One region of the Variovorax sp. GW821-FHT09B05 genome, then DNA from elsewhere that is predicted to be linked to it. Evidence: riboswitches for the same ligand, from Rfam matches in the RefSeq annotation. Region 1 holds a riboswitch; the other holds the start of a gene.

Region 1 (7,216 bases):
CCGGCACCGCCGCCCCCGGCCGCACCCGAGCCCGAGGAAACGCGCGCGCAGGACGGCCGCCAGTTCACGGTCGACGAGACCAAGCTGCCGTTCGCGGCGCTCTCGGGCGCGCCCGACACCGACCGCTGGTGGGGCGTGCTCGAGGGCGCGGGCTACCGCGTCGAAGTGCCGAAGAACTGGAACGGCATGCTCGTGATGTACGCGCACGGCTACGGCGGCACGGGCCCGGTGGTGAGCGTCAGCGATCCCACCATCCGCGCGCACCTGATCGGCCAGGGCTATGCCTGGGCCGCGTCGAGCTACACCAAGAACTACTACGACGTGCGCGCCGGCGTCGAGGACACCAACGCGCTCGCGCTGGCCTTCCAGCGCATCGCCTCGCAGAACGGCCGCACGCTCGATGCGCCGCGCAAGACCTACATCGTCGGCCAGTCGCTCGGCGGCCACGTGGCCGCGGCCGCGGTCGACGCCGAGGCGACGGAGACGGCCAACCACAAGGTGCGCTATGCCGGCGCGGTGCCGATGTGCGGCGTGCTCGGCGACACCGAGCTCTACAACTACTTCGGCGCCTCGCAGATCGCGGCGCAGCAGCTGGCGGGCCTGCCCGTCAACGGCTGGCCCGTGAGCAACTGGAACGACCTGCTGCCCACGGTGCGCGCCGCGCTGTTCACGAGATTCCCGAGCGCGACGACCGCGCAGGGCGAGAAGTACAAGGCCATCGTCAAGAACCTCACGGGCGGCGAGCGCCCGATGTTCGACGCCGGCTTCGCGGGCAGCATGAACGCCACCGTGTGGGGCACCTTCGGCCGCGACGGCACCATCAACGGCATCCTCAACCGCGACGGCTACGACACCACCGGCATCGTCTACCAGCTCGACAACGACCCGGCGCAAAGCCCGGAGGAAGTCACCTTCAACCAGGGCGCCTACCGGCTGCATGCCGACCCCGAGGCCAACCGGCTGCGGCGCGACGGCCTGCGCTGGTTCCCCAAGTCCAATGCGCGCATCGACGTGCCGGTGGTGACCATCCACACGCTGGGCGACGTCTACGTGCCTTTCAGCATGGAGCAGATCTACAAGCGCCGCGCCGATGCGCTGGGCACCTCGAAGTGGCTCGTGCAGCGCGCGATCCGGGGCATCAGCCACTGCGACTTCACGACCGAGGAGCAAACCCAGGCCTTCGACGCGATGACGAACTGGGAGCAGAACGGCGTGAAGCCGGCCGGCGACGAGGTGCTCGACGCCGCGACCGTGGCGCGCGCCGACTACGGCTGCAAGTTCTCCTCGGCCAGCCGCGGCGGCTGTCCCGCGCCCTGACGGCGCCGGTGCGGCCCGTCCCGTTCGCGGGGCGGCCGCACCGCCCTTCCCGTTTTCTTCGTTCGCACGTCCCGCCATGAAACAACCCACCCTCACCCGCCGTGCGCTGCACGCCCTGCTGCTGGCCGCCGGCCTCGCCGCCGCTCCCGCCTTCGCGCAGTCCGATGCCTTTCCGGTGCGGCCGATCCGCGTGCTGATCGGCTTCACCGCCGGCGGCTCGACCGACGTGCCCTTCCGCGTGCTGGCCGAGAACGCCTCGAAGATCCTCGGCCAGCCGGTGATCATCGAGAACAAGCCCGGCGCGGGCGGCGTGCTGCCCGCGCAGACCATGCAGGCCACCGCGCCCGACGGCTACACGCTCGCGCAGGTGCCGCTGCCGGTGTTCCGCCTGCCCTACACCACCAAGCTCAACTGGGACCCGGCCAACGACCTGAGCTACGTGATCGGCCTCGCCGGCTATTCCTTCGGCCTGGTGGTGCCCGCCGATTCGCCGATCAAGTCGATGCGCGAGTACCTCGCCTATGCCAAGGCCAACCCGGGCCGCCTGAGCTACGGCACGCCGGGCGCGCTCACCACCTTGCACCTGACGATGGAAGCGATCGCGATCCAGGCCGGCGTGGAGTTCAATCACGTGCCCTACAAGGGCAACTCCGAGTCGCTGCAGGCGGTGCTCGGCGGCCACGTGATGTCGGTCGCCGACACGCCGGGCTGGGGCCCCTATGTCGACCAGGGCAAGCTGCGGCTGTTGTCGACCTGGGGCGAGCAGCGCTCGAAGAAGTACCCGAACGCGCCCACGCTCAAGGAGTCGGGCATCGACATGGTGCAGGCCTCGCCCTTCGGCCTGGTGCTGCCCAAGGGCGCGAACCCGAAGGTGGTCGCGATCCTGCACGACGCCTTCAAGAAGGCGATGGAGATGCCCAACTACCAGGAGTCGCTCGCCAAGTTCGACATGGAGACCTTCTACATGGACAGCGCCACCTACAAGCAGTACGCGGTGCGCACCATGAAGACCGAGAAGGCCGTGATCGACAAGCTGGGCCTGGGCACGGCGGCCGCCGCCAAGTAGGCGGCCGCCCGCCGGGGCTCAGAACAGGTTGCCGACGTTGAACAGCGTCAGCAGCCCCAGCACGCCGAAGATGACGGCGGCCACGCCGTGCACCAGCCGCATCGAGACCTTGGCCGCGATCTTCTCGCCGAGGAAGACCGCGGGCGCGTCGGCCAGCATCATGCCCAGCGTGGTGCCGATCACGACCTGCACCACGTCGGGATAGCGCGCGGCCAGCGCCACGGTCGCGATCTGCGTCTTGTCGCCCATCTCCGCGAGGAAGAAGGTGATGACCGTGGTGCCGAAGGCGCCGAAGCGGCTCTTCGTCTTCGCGGCGTCGTCGTCGATCTTGTCGGGGATCAGCATCCACGCGGCCATGGCCAGGAACGAGGCGCCGATCACCCAGCGCAGGATGTTCGGCCCCATGGCCTGGGCCACCCAGCCGCCGAGCGCGCCCGCGGCCGCGTGGTTGACGACCGTGGCGGTGAAGATGCCCGCGACGATCTGCCAGGGTTTGCGAAAGGTCGCGGCCAGGATGATCGCGAGCAGTTGGGTCTTGTCGCCCATTTCCCCGAGCGCGACCACGCCCGTGGATACGAGTAAGGCTTCCATGATGAAAAGAGAACTCCCTGGGCCAGCGACGCGAAGACCACGCCACTTCCCGGCCCATACCGAGGTGACGTGGTCAAAGGTCTTGCCAGGCTCTAAAGCTGCTCGCGCCATGGCCGAAGGCCAAGTGTGTTGACGCGGGCTCCTGCGTTGCGCAGGTCAGCTACTCCCCAATGACTGAGGCCGCGATCTTAGGGGCGAGCGCCGATTCGCCCCCGTCTTTTCGACGAATGTCCCCGTGTCGAGAGCGAGTTGCATTACCGGGCATGCGCGCTCAGGGCGCGAGCGTGAGCTTGAGGATCTGGTTGCCGTGGTTCGCGCCCACGTAGACGGTGCCGTCGGCGGCCACCGCCACGCCGATCGGAAAGTTGAAGGCGATCGGCGCGCCGGTGCCGTCCTGCAGGGTGCTGATCTCGCCCGCGGGCGTGGCCACGCGCGCCACGCCATCCCAGGCGTGGGTCAGGAACACGTTGTCGCGCGCATCCACCGCCACGCCGTACGAATAGCCGAGCTTGGCCGGCGTGGCCACCGTTCCGTCGACCACGCCCGCGCCCGCGTTGCCGTTGGCGCAATCGCCCAGCAGCGTGCTCACCGTGGCACTGGCCACGTCGATCTTGCGCAGGCAGGGGCTGTCGGTGTCGGTGTCGTAGAGCGTCTTGCCGTCGCGGCTGAGCGCCAGGCCCTGCGGGCGTGCGAACTGGGCGGCCGTGCCGACACCGTCGAGGTAGGCCTGCGTGCCGTCGCCCGCCAGCGTGCTCGTGGTGCCGTCGGGCGCGACCTTGCGCACGCGCTTGTTCTCCGTGTCCGCCACGAACAGGTTGCCCGCGCTGTCGAGCGCGATGCCGGTGGGGTTGTTGAACATCGCGGTGGCCGGGCTGTCGGCATATCCGCTGCTGCCGGTGCCGACCCAGGTGCTGGCGGTCGTGGCGTTGGGCGCGATCTTGCTGATGCGATGCTGGTCGCTCACGTAGAGGGTGCCGTCGGCCGCCAGTGCCAGGCCGACCGGCGCATTCATCGTCGTCCCCGGCGTCACCTCGGCACCGCTGCCGCTGGCCGTGTCGATCCGATAGACCGAGCCATTGCCGCCCATGGCCACGTAGAGCTTCGCGCCGCTCGCATCGAGCGCGAGCTGATAGGGACTGCTGTAGCTCACGCCCGTCGTCGCCAGCACGGTGGCGACCCAGGGCTTGACCGTCAACGTGGCGGCGCTGCTGGTCACGCTGCCCTTGGCGCCCGTCACCCGCACGCGCAGTTGCTGGCCGCTGTCGGCCAGCAGGCTGGCGGCCGTGCGGAAGCTGTCGCTCGTGGCACCGGCGACATCGCTCCAGTGGGCACCGCCGTCGGTGCTGCGTTGCCACTGGTAGGCCGTGGCGTGCGCGGCCTGCACCTTCAAGGTGGCGGACACGCCCTGGCCCACCGTGGTGTTCGATGGCTGCGTCGTGATCGAGGCCGCGGCTGGAGCGGGTGCCGGCGGAGGTGTCTGCGCGGCAGGCGCGGGAGCGGGAGCGACCGGGAAGCCGGCAAAGCCCCCGCCACCGCCGCCTCCCCCGCAGGCCACCAGCACGAGATTCATGACCAGCAACGCGACGGGTGTGCGCGCTGCACGGCAAACGGCAAGACGGGTGTTCATGAGAGGCCTTCCTTCTTTCAAGTGAGTGGATGAGAAGGCCTCCACGGTAGGGATCGCGACACCTGCGATCTAGTGTCGAAGGTCATCGACTTTCGGCGGAAAAAAAGACGCTCAGGCGTGCCTGCGGACGGGCGTCGTTCCGTGTCGCGTCAGCGCTGCGAGCGCCTGCAGCAGCCGGTCGGCCGCCACCGGCTTGAGCAACACCTGCAGGCCGGCGTCGTGCATCTGCTGCTGCCGCCGCGGCGCGGTTTCCCCGGTGATCAGCAACACCTGCAAGCCGGGGCCGAAGCGCGCGCGCAGCCGTTGCGCCGCGGCCAGGCCGTCGGCGCCATCGGCCAGACGCACGTCGCACAGCAACACGTCGACCGGGGTGTTTGCCTGCGCGGCCTGCGCCAGCACGGCCTCGGCTTCGGTCTCGCTGGCCACCGCGTCGATGGCCACGCGATGGGCCTGCAGCAGCCCGGTCACGGCCTGGCGGATCGGCGCCTCGTCGTCGATCAGCAGCACGCGCCGCGGCAAGGGCAGGACGGCGTCGGGGCGCGCGATGGACGGCGCGACACCCGAGGCCGACACCGCCGGCAGCACCATGCGGAAGCGGCTGCCGCGCTGCGGGCGCGAATGCACCTGCAGCGGATGCGCCAGCAGGCGCGAGAGCCGCTGCACGATCGACAGGCCGATGCCCAGCCCCTGCGCGCGATCGCGGCCCGGATTGTCGACCTGGTAGAACTCGTCGAAGATGCGGCCCAGGTGCTCGGGCGAGATGCCGATGCCGGTGTCGCAGACGTCGATCCACACCAGTGGCCCGCGCGCACGGGCGGCCACCACCACGCCGCCACGCGGCGTGTACTTGAGCGCGTTGTCCACGAGATTGGAGAGCAGCCGCTGCAACAGCTGCGGGTCGCTCAGCACCCAGCACGGCGTGGCGCGCAATCGGAGTTGCAGGTCCCTGCCGGCCGCCTGCGCCGCGAACACGTTGTTGAGCGCGAGGAACAGCGGATTGAGCTCCACCGGCCGGATCCGCGGTGCCACCTCGCCGGCGTCCAGCCGCGAGATGTCCAGCAAGGTATCGAGCGAATCGCCGAGCGTTCCGACCGCATCCATCAGCCGCACCGCGTGGTCCCATTCCTCGCTGCCCTGCAGCTTCTTCTCGATCACCGCGCCGAACAGCGCGATCGCATGCAGGGGCTGGCGCAGGTCGTGGCTCGCCGCGGCGAGAAAGCGCGTCTTCTCCTCGCTGGCGCGCTGGGTCGCGGCGATCTGGTGGCTCAGTTGCTCGGCCAGCGCCTCCTTCTCGAAGCGCATGGTCAGCGAGGCCGTCAGCAGCCGATGGTGCTGCAGCGCGAAGGTGATCATCACGCACATGTAGAGCAGGCAGCCGGTGGCCAGGAACAGGTGCACCGTGTCGCCGCGCCAGGCCAGCGCCAGGGTCAGGCTCGCCATGCTCGGCACGATGAAGCGCGGGATGTTGCGCTTGAGGACCGCCAGCGACAGCGCACCGCCCGCGCAGCCGCCCATCATCATCACGATGACCATGACCCAGAGCCCGAGGTTGCGCCCCGGCGGCACGCACAGCCAGGGCGCGAGGCCCCAGACGCAGGAGCGCAGCAGCACGTTGCGCGCATTGAAGCGCGCCCAGTACTCGGGATGCTCGGCCGCATCGGGGCTGCGCCGGTAGCGCCGGTAGGCGCGTCGCAGCGTCAATGCCAGGTGCAGCGCCATCCACAGCAGCACCTGCCAGCGCCACGTGGCCACGAACAGGCCGATGCCCAGCGCCTGCGCCGTGAGCATGTCCGCAAGATAGGCGGCCGGCGCGTTCGCATGGACCGCCGCCACCTGTTCGCGCAACACCCGCCGGGCCAGTTCGGGCGGGGGCGCGTCAGTCATCGCGAGCATGCGGGCATCTCCATCGAAAGCCGCATGGCGCGGAGAGCTTATCGAAGGCTGCTGATGAGCTGGGCCCGCGAGCGCATGCCGAACAGCAGCAGCAAGGTGGACACATGGTTCTTGACCGTGCCCTCGGTCAGGCGCGACAGCTGCGCGATCTCCTTGTTCGACTTGCCGGCCAGCAGCCAGTCGAGGATCTCGACCTGGCGTGCATTGAGCTGCGGCTGCGACTCGGCGCGTGCCGGCGTCGTGGGCGTGCTGCTCGAGGTCATCGATGGCCGGGCCGGCAGGCCGATCAGGTCGTTGTCCCTCACGTAGCGCAGCACCTCGCCCAGGTGGCCGGTCTTGGGCAGGAAGGCCTGCGCCCCGAGCGCCATCGCGCCGTGCATCAGCGCATGGCTGTCCTTGCCCGAGAGCACGATCACGGGCGAGGAAGGGAAGGCGCGCCGGAAGCGCACCAGGGTGTCCAGCCCCTGCGAGTCGGGCAGGTCGAGATCGAGCAGCACCAGGTGGTGCGAGGCCTCATGGAGCGCGTAGAGGTGCAAGGCGTCGGCGAGGCAGCGCGCCTCGTACACCGGCACGCTGCCGGTCTCCGCGAGCAGCAGCGCGCGCAGGCCGAGGCGCACCAGCTCATGGTCGTCGACCACCAGGATGCCGCGCGCCGGCAGAGGCACGCCGGCTTCGCTGCGCAGCGGCGCGGCATGCGGTGACAGGGGTGTGGCGTGGGCCAT
Region 2 (7,216 bases), on a different contig from region 1:
GTGGGCATCGGCGGCTGGACCTACGAGCCCTGGCGCGACAACTTCTACCCCAAGGGGCTCGCGCACGCGAAGGAACTGAACTACGCGAGCCGCCACGTCAGCGCGATCGAGATCAACGGCACCTACTACAGCACCTTCAAGCCCGACAACTTCCGCAAGTGGCGCGACGACACGCCCGAGGGCTTCGTGTTCTCGATGAAGGCCTCGCGCTTCGCGACCAACCGCAAGCTGCTTTCCACCGCGGGCGAATCGATCCGGCGCTTCATCGACAGCGGCGTGACCGAGCTCGGCCCCAAGCTCGGGCCGATCGTCTGGCAGTTCATGCCGACCAAGCAGTTCGATGCCGAGGACTTCGAGGCCTTCCTCGAGCTGCTGCCGAAGAAGGAGGGCAGCACGCCGCTGCGCCACGTGATGGACGTGCGCCACGAGAGCTTCATCGTGCCGGCCTACAAGGCGCTCGCGAAGAAGCACAAGGTGTCGACCGTCTTCACCGACGCCGACAAGTTTCCGTCCTTCGAGGAGCCCGAGGGCGAGTTCGCCTATGCGCGGCTCATGATGGCCGACGCGAAACAGAAGACCGGCTATGCGGCGAAGGCGCTCGACGACTGGGCCGAACGCGCGCAGGGCTGGGCCGGAACGAGCGCGAAGCCGCGCGAGGTGTTCGTCTACTTCATCAACGGGGCGAAGGAGCGCGCACCAGCGGCGGCGGCGGAATTGCTCAAGCGCCTGGGCTGGGAAGCGCCGGCACCGGCGGAAGAACCGGCAGCGGCACCGAAGGCGCCCAAAACGCCGAAGCCGCCGGCTGCCGCGAAGAAGGCGGCGGGCACGGCGGCCAAAAAAAAGAAGACCGGGGCGGCTTCGAAGAAAGCCTGACCCGGCCCGCGCGGCGATCGGAAACGGCCGATCAGGCCGCGGCTTGCACCGCGGGCTTCGCGCCGAAGCTGATTTCGCCCGAGATCTGGCCGCCTTCCTCGATCACGATCTTGCCGTAGCGAATCTTGCCCGTGACCTTGCCGGTCGAATGGATCACGAGCTTCTCGCGCACCGTGAGGTTGCCGTCGAACACGCCGCGGATCTCGGCGATGTCGATCTCGGCCGAGCCCTTGAACTCGCCCTGTTCGGCGATCTGCATCAGGCGCGAGTCCATCGTGGCCTCGACCAGGCCTTCGACCACGAGCGTGTCGCAGTCGGTGATCTCGACGCCCTTGAGCTTGATGTTGGGGCCGACGGTGAGCTTGCTGCCGCCTTCCTTCACGGCGGGTGCGGCGGCGGCGGCATTGAGGCCGGCCTGGGCGGTCAACGAGGAGGGATTGACGGGGGAGCCCGAGAGGTTGGTGCCCGAGCCCACGAGCGGCGCGGGCCTGGAGGTCAATGCATCGTTTTCGCGTTCGCGCTTGCCGAAGAAAGGGGAGGAAGAAGTGGCCAAAAGAGAGCTCCTCATGAAAAGGACTATCGTAAGAATGCGCTGGAGGCCTCCTGCACTTCATTGCGCAAGAGGCGTAACCGAATAAATCGGTCGCGCGCCATCATCGCCCGATTCGCTGGCGGTGCCAACCACAAAGGACGATGTCCTTTCACGGGTGCGCGAAGCGCGGGAAGTTCCCGCAGTTCGCGCCGTATGCGACGGACTCCGACCCGAACGATGCACGTGCGCATCGACAATGCGCCGCAGCCCACCAGCGACCCGCCACCATGACGACCTTCCTCTCGAGAGACACCATCGCTTCCCTCACGGCCGAGGCCGCAGCCGGCGACGCGCGCTTCGGCAAGCCCGCGCACGGCTGGCGCCGCTCGCTGTTCTCGGTGATCTTCGAATCCGAATCGCGCGCGGGCCGGCTGTTCGACCTGGTGCTGATCGCCGTGATCGTGACCAGCGTGGCGGTGGTGATCCTCGACAGCGTGCAGCCGATCCACCAGCGCTGGGGCTCGACCTTCAGCGTGCTCGAATGGTTCTTCACCGCGCTCTTCACGCTCGAGTACCTGGGCCGCCTGGCCTGCGTGAAGCGGCCGCTGCGCTATGCGCTGAGCTTCTACGGCGTGATCGACCTGCTGGCGCTGCTGCCGACCTTCCTGGCCATCCTCACGCCCGAGCTCGCCTACCTGATCGACGTGCGCATCCTGCGGCTTTTGCGCGTGTTCCGCATCTTCAAGCTCTCGCGCTATTCGGCCGAATACCGCGCGCTGGTTTCGGCGGTGGCGGCCAGCCGCCGCAAGATCACCGTGTTCGTCGGCTTCGTGATGCTGGTGGTGCTGGTGATGGGCACGCTGATGTACGTGGTCGAGGGCCCGCAGCACGGCTTCACCAGCATCCCGGTGGCGGTGTACTGGGCGATCTCGACCATGGCCACCGTGGGCTTCGGCGACCTGGTGCCCAAGACCGACCTGGGCCGCGCGATCGCCTCGGTGATGATGCTGCTGGGCTGGGGCGTGCTCGCGGTGCCCACCGGCATCGTGACGGCCGAGATGGCGCGACGGCCCTTCGACGACGAGGGCGGCGCGGCGGCCTTGCCGCTGGCGGCGCGCGGCGTGCTCGCGATGACGGCGCTGGCGCCCGACGCGGCCGATGCGCCGGCCGTGCCGCGCAAGCGGATCACGCCCGCGGCCAGGCGACGCGCCCTTGGGCAGCATCGTCGAGGCGCGCGATGAAGGCCTCGGCCGCGGTCTCGGGCAGCGCGAAGACGAAGGCCACCGTGCTGGCGTGCGCCACCGATTCGAGCACCGCGCCGGCCGCGGCCAGCTCGCGCCGCACCAGGCCCTCGAGCGCATAGGGCACTTCGCAGCGCAGCGTGCGCAGGCGCACCAGCGGCACCAGCCGCGCGCCGGTCAGCGCCTGCGCGATGCTGTCGGTGTAGGCGCGCACCAGCCCGCCCGCGCCGAGCTTCACGCCGCCGAAGTAGCGCACCACGGTCGCGAGCGCGCCTTCGATCTGCTGGTGGCGCAGCACCTCGAGCATCGGCCGGCCCGCGGTGCCGCCCGGCTCGCCATCGTCGTTGGCGGCCGACTGGCCGCCGGCCATCAGCGCCCAGCACACGTGGGCCGCGCCCGGGTGTTCGGCGCGCAGCGCGGCGACGACGGCCAGCGCCGCCTCGCGGTCGGGCACGGACTGCACGCAGCCGATGAAGCGGCTCTTCTTGATCAGCAGTTCGCTGTGGACCGGCTGGGCGAGCGTGAACGCCATGGGCGGCGGGGCGCCTTCAGCCCCCGTGCTCGAACTTGAACACCGCGGTGCTGGCGCGCGCGTTGGGCAGCCAGCGCACGTCGCGGCCGTCCTGCAGGCCGAAGGCATCGAGCACGCGCAGGTTGTTCTTGCGCGCGAGCACCTCGAAGTCCTTGAAGGTGCCCACGCGGATGTTGGGCGTGTCGTACCACTGGTAGGGCAGCCGCCGCGTGACCGGCATGCGGCCGCGCGCCACGCTGATGCGGTTGGGCCAGTGCGCGAAGTTGGGGAAGGCCACGATGCCGAAGCGGCCCACGCGCGCGGTCTCGCGCAGCATCACCTCGGCATTGCGCAGGTGCTGCAGGGTGTCGATCTGCAGCACCACGTCGAAGGTGGCGTCGTCGAACATCGCCAGGCCTTCGTCGAGGTTGAGCTGGATCACGTCGACGCCGCGGCGGATGCACTGCAGCACGTTGCCGTCGGCGATCTCGACGCCGTAGCCGGTGCAGCCGCGCTCGCGCTGCAGCAGCGCGAGCAGGGCGCCGTCGCCGCAGCCGAGGTCGAGCACGCGCGAGCCCTCGGGCACGAGCGCGGCGATGTGGCGCTGGATGTCGTTGTCGCTCACGATGCGATCTCCTGGGCCACGCGCTCGAAGTAGGACCGCACCACGCCCATGTAGCGCACGTCGTCGAGCAGGAAGGCGTCGTGGCCGTGCGGGGCGTCGATCTCGGCGTAGCTCACGTTGCGGCGGTTGTCGAGCAGCGCCTTCACCAGCTCGCGGCTGCGCGCGGGGGAGAAGCGCCAGTCGGTCTTGAAGCTCACGAGCAGGAACTTGGCGCTGGCGCGTGCGAATGCGGCCGTGAGGTTGCCGCCGTGCTCGCGCGCGGGGTCGAAGTAGTCGAGCGCGCGCGTGATGAGCAGGTAGGTGTTGGCGTCGAAGTACTCGCTGAACTTGTCGCCCTGGTAGCGCAGGTAGCTCTCGATCTGGAACTCGATCTCCTGCGTGGAGTAGCGGTAGGCCGCGTCGTCGCGGGCCGCCTCGCCCTCGACCGCGTTGCGCAGCAGGCGCCCGAACTTCGCGTTCATGACGTCGTCGCTGAGGTAGGTGATGTGGCCGATCATGCGGGCGATGCGCAGGCCGCGCTTGGGGATCACGCCGTGCTCGTAGAAGTGGCCGCCGTGGAAGTCGGGGTCGGTCACGATGGCGCGGCGCGCCACCTCGTTGAAGGCGATGTTCTCGGCCGTGAGGTTGGGCGCGCTGGCGACCACCACCGCGTGGCGCACGCGCTCGGGGTACTGCAGCGTCCACGACAGCGCCTGCATGCCGCCGAGGCTGCCGCCCATCACCGCCGCGAGCGTGCGGATGCCGAGCGCGTCGAGCAGCGCGGCCTGGGCGTCGACCCAGTCCTCGACCGTGACCACCGGGAAGTCGGCACCGTAGACGCGGCCGGTCGCGGGGTTGACGTGCATCGGCCCGGTGGAGCCGAAGCAGGAGCCGAGGTTGTTGACGCCGATGACGAAGAAGCGGTCGGTGTCCAGCGGCTTGCCGGGCCCGACCATGTTGTCCCACCAGCCCGCGGAGCGGGCCTGGCCCTCGTAGACGCCCGCGACGTGGTGCGAGGCGTTGAGGGCGTGGCACACGAGCACCGCATTGCTGCGCTCGGCATTGAGCGTGCCGTAGGTTTCGTAGGCGAGCGTGTAGCTGCCGATGGTCGCGCCGCTGCGCAGGGCCAGCGGGCCCGCGAACTGCATCGACTGGGGAGTGACGACCAACGAGGACATGAAATGAAAAACCCGGCCTCGCCAAAAACGAGCCGGGTCACGGCATCCGTCTTTAGCTGTATTTATCAAGCGCCCGCAAGCTGGAGCAAATCGGCGCGAGCGGCAGTATATCGCCGCGGGCCCGGGACGGCAGGCCCCGGGCTTTGGACGGCGGCGCTACCAGCCGATCAGCGCGACCACGCCCAGCACCAGGAAGATGACGGCCGAGATCGAGTGCACGAGCTTGATCGGCACGCGCTTGACGATGCGGTCGCCGAGCCAGACCACCGGCGCGTTGGCCAGCATCATCCCGAAGGTGGTGCCGACCACGACCCAGAAATAGGCCTCGGTGAAGCGCGCCGCGAGCATCACGGTGGCGATCTGCGTCTTGTCGCCCATCTCGGCGAGGAAGAAGGCGACCACCGTGGTGCCGAAGACGCCGAAGTGCGAGGAGCGCGGGGCATCGTCGTCGTCGAGCTTGTCGGGGATCAGCATCCAGATCGCCATCGCGATGAAGGAGCCGCCGAGGATCCAGCGCAGGATGTCGGGGCCGAGCCAGTGGGTGATCCAGTTGCCGACCGCGCCCGCGAGCGCGTGGTTGATGACGGTGGCGGCGAAGATGCCCGCCACGATCGGCCAGGGTTTTCTGAAACGGGCTGCCAGCAGGAGGGCGAGCAACTGGGTCTTGTCGCCCATTTCGGCGAGCGCGACGACGCCGGTCGCGACGAGAAAAGCTTCCATGAAAAAACGGTTCCTTGGCCGAAGGGACGCAATTGACCGTGCAACACCTTCGGCCAAATTTCCCGAAGTTGCACGGTCAATGGTCTCGCCAGGTGTTGTTCTTCACTGCCCGCGCCATGTCCTGTGTGGGGCAGGACAAGTCTGTTGACGCGGGCCCTTCTCGTAGACGGAAGGCGGCTACTCCCCAATGACGGGCGAATTCTAACCCTTAAGTGTCATAGGCCCAGTTCGGGGCCTGGTTAGTAAGCGTGCGCTAACTCCAAGAGCCAAAATCTGTGCTACCGCAAGAAGCAAATTCCTGCTTGCATTTCTTGTATTTCACCCATAATGCACGAGCCTCCCTTTTCATTTCGGGTTGGAGGCACTGGGTGATCGGACAGTTTCGCGCGACTCGGCGGCTCTCGTTTGAGTGATGCTAATCGGGACTCCATCGCTTTTCTTGATGTGTTTATAGGAGTCCCTTGATGGGCAACAAACTGTACGTCGGCAACCTGCCTTACTCGGTGCGCGACGGTGATCTGGAGCAGGCATTCGGTCAGTTCGGTGCTGTGACCAGCGCCAAGGTCATGATGGAACGCGATACCGGCCGCTCGAAGGGCTTCGGCTTCGTCGAGATGGGCAGTGAAGCGGAAGCACAGGCCGCCATCAACGGCATGAACGGCCAACCCCTGGGCGGCCGCAGCGTGGTCGTCAACGAAGCCCGTCCGATGGAAGCACGTCCCCCGCGCAGCGGTGGTGGTGGCGGCGGCTACGGCGGCGGCGGTGGTGGTTATGGCGGCGGTGGTGGCGGTGGCTACGGCGGCGGCGGTGGTGGCGGCTACGGTGGTGGTGGTGGCGGCGGTCGCAGCGGCGGCGGTGGTGGCTACGGCGGCGGTGGCCGCAGTGGCGGCGGCGGCGGTGGTGGCGATGGCGGTTTCCGCAGCCCCTACGGCGCCGGCCCGCGTGGCGGCGGCGGCGGTGGTCGCGGCGGCTACGGTGGCGGCGGCAACAGCGGCTACTGATCGCTTTCCAAAAAAGACAAAAGGCTCCTTCGGGAGCCTTTTTCGTTGCCGCGGCCGGTACGGCCTCGGGTTCAGCCTTCGCCGCGCCGCTTCTTCCGCCCGCGTCCTTGCACCGCGCGGTCGAGCAGCGCGTTGGGCAGCATGCGCATGATCTTGGCGATCACGCCCATCTGCCAGGGAATCACGCGATAGCTGGCGCCGCTCTCGATCGCGCCCAGCGCCCGGTCGGCGAAGGCCTCGGGCTTCATCAGGAACGGCATGCCGTAGCGGTTGCCCTGCGTGAGCGGGGTGTCGATGTAGCCGGGCAGCAGGGTCACGACCTTGACGCCGCTGCCGTGCAGCTCGCCGCGCAGGCTCTCGCAGTAAGCGACCACGCCGGCCTTGCTCGCGCAGTAGGCGCCGTGCCCCGGCAGTCCGCGGATGGCCGCGACGCTCGCGATGCCGACCAGCCGCCCGCTGCCGCGCCGCACCATCGCGCGCACGAAGGGATGGAAGGTGGCGGCCAGCCCGACGTTGTTGGTGGCAAAGGTCTGCGTCAGCACGTCGAGGTCCTCGC

What was found. Region 1 has a riboswitch for manganese ahead of AC07RM_RS00260 (TMEM165/GDT1 family protein). Riboswitches for the same ligand answer to the same signal wherever they lie in the genome.
Region 2: another riboswitch for manganese. It lies ahead of AC07RM_RS10750 (TMEM165/GDT1 family protein); the one in region 1 lies ahead of AC07RM_RS00260 (TMEM165/GDT1 family protein).

The regions. Positions count from the first base shown of each region.
Region 1 is NZ_JBWKPN010000001.1:56,372-63,587, reverse strand. Features, by position in the region: gene AC07RM_RS00270 (alpha/beta hydrolase) at 1-1,317, shown strand, start outside; gene AC07RM_RS00265 (tripartite tricarboxylate transporter substrate-binding protein) at 1,394-2,383, shown strand; gene AC07RM_RS00260 (TMEM165/GDT1 family protein) at 2,402-2,974, opposite strand; yybP-ykoY riboswitch at 2,985-3,155, opposite strand; gene AC07RM_RS00255 (DUF8696 domain-containing protein) at 3,246-4,601, opposite strand; gene AC07RM_RS00250 (ATP-binding response regulator) at 4,713-6,494, opposite strand; gene AC07RM_RS00245 (response regulator) at 6,533-7,216, opposite strand.
Region 2 is NZ_JBWKPN010000003.1:498,112-505,327, reverse strand. Features, by position in the region: gene AC07RM_RS10780 (DUF72 domain-containing protein) at 1-873, shown strand, start outside; gene AC07RM_RS10775 (bactofilin family protein) at 905-1,426, opposite strand; gene AC07RM_RS10770 (ion transporter) at 1,693-2,646, shown strand; gene AC07RM_RS10765 (IMPACT family protein) at 2,591-3,178, opposite strand; gene metW (methionine biosynthesis protein MetW) at 3,195-3,782, opposite strand; gene metX (homoserine O-succinyltransferase MetX) at 3,779-4,939, opposite strand; gene AC07RM_RS10750 (TMEM165/GDT1 family protein) at 5,096-5,659, opposite strand; yybP-ykoY riboswitch at 5,750-5,857, opposite strand; gene rbp (RNA-binding regulator) at 6,124-6,660, shown strand; gene AC07RM_RS10740 (SDR family oxidoreductase) at 6,732-7,216, opposite strand, start outside.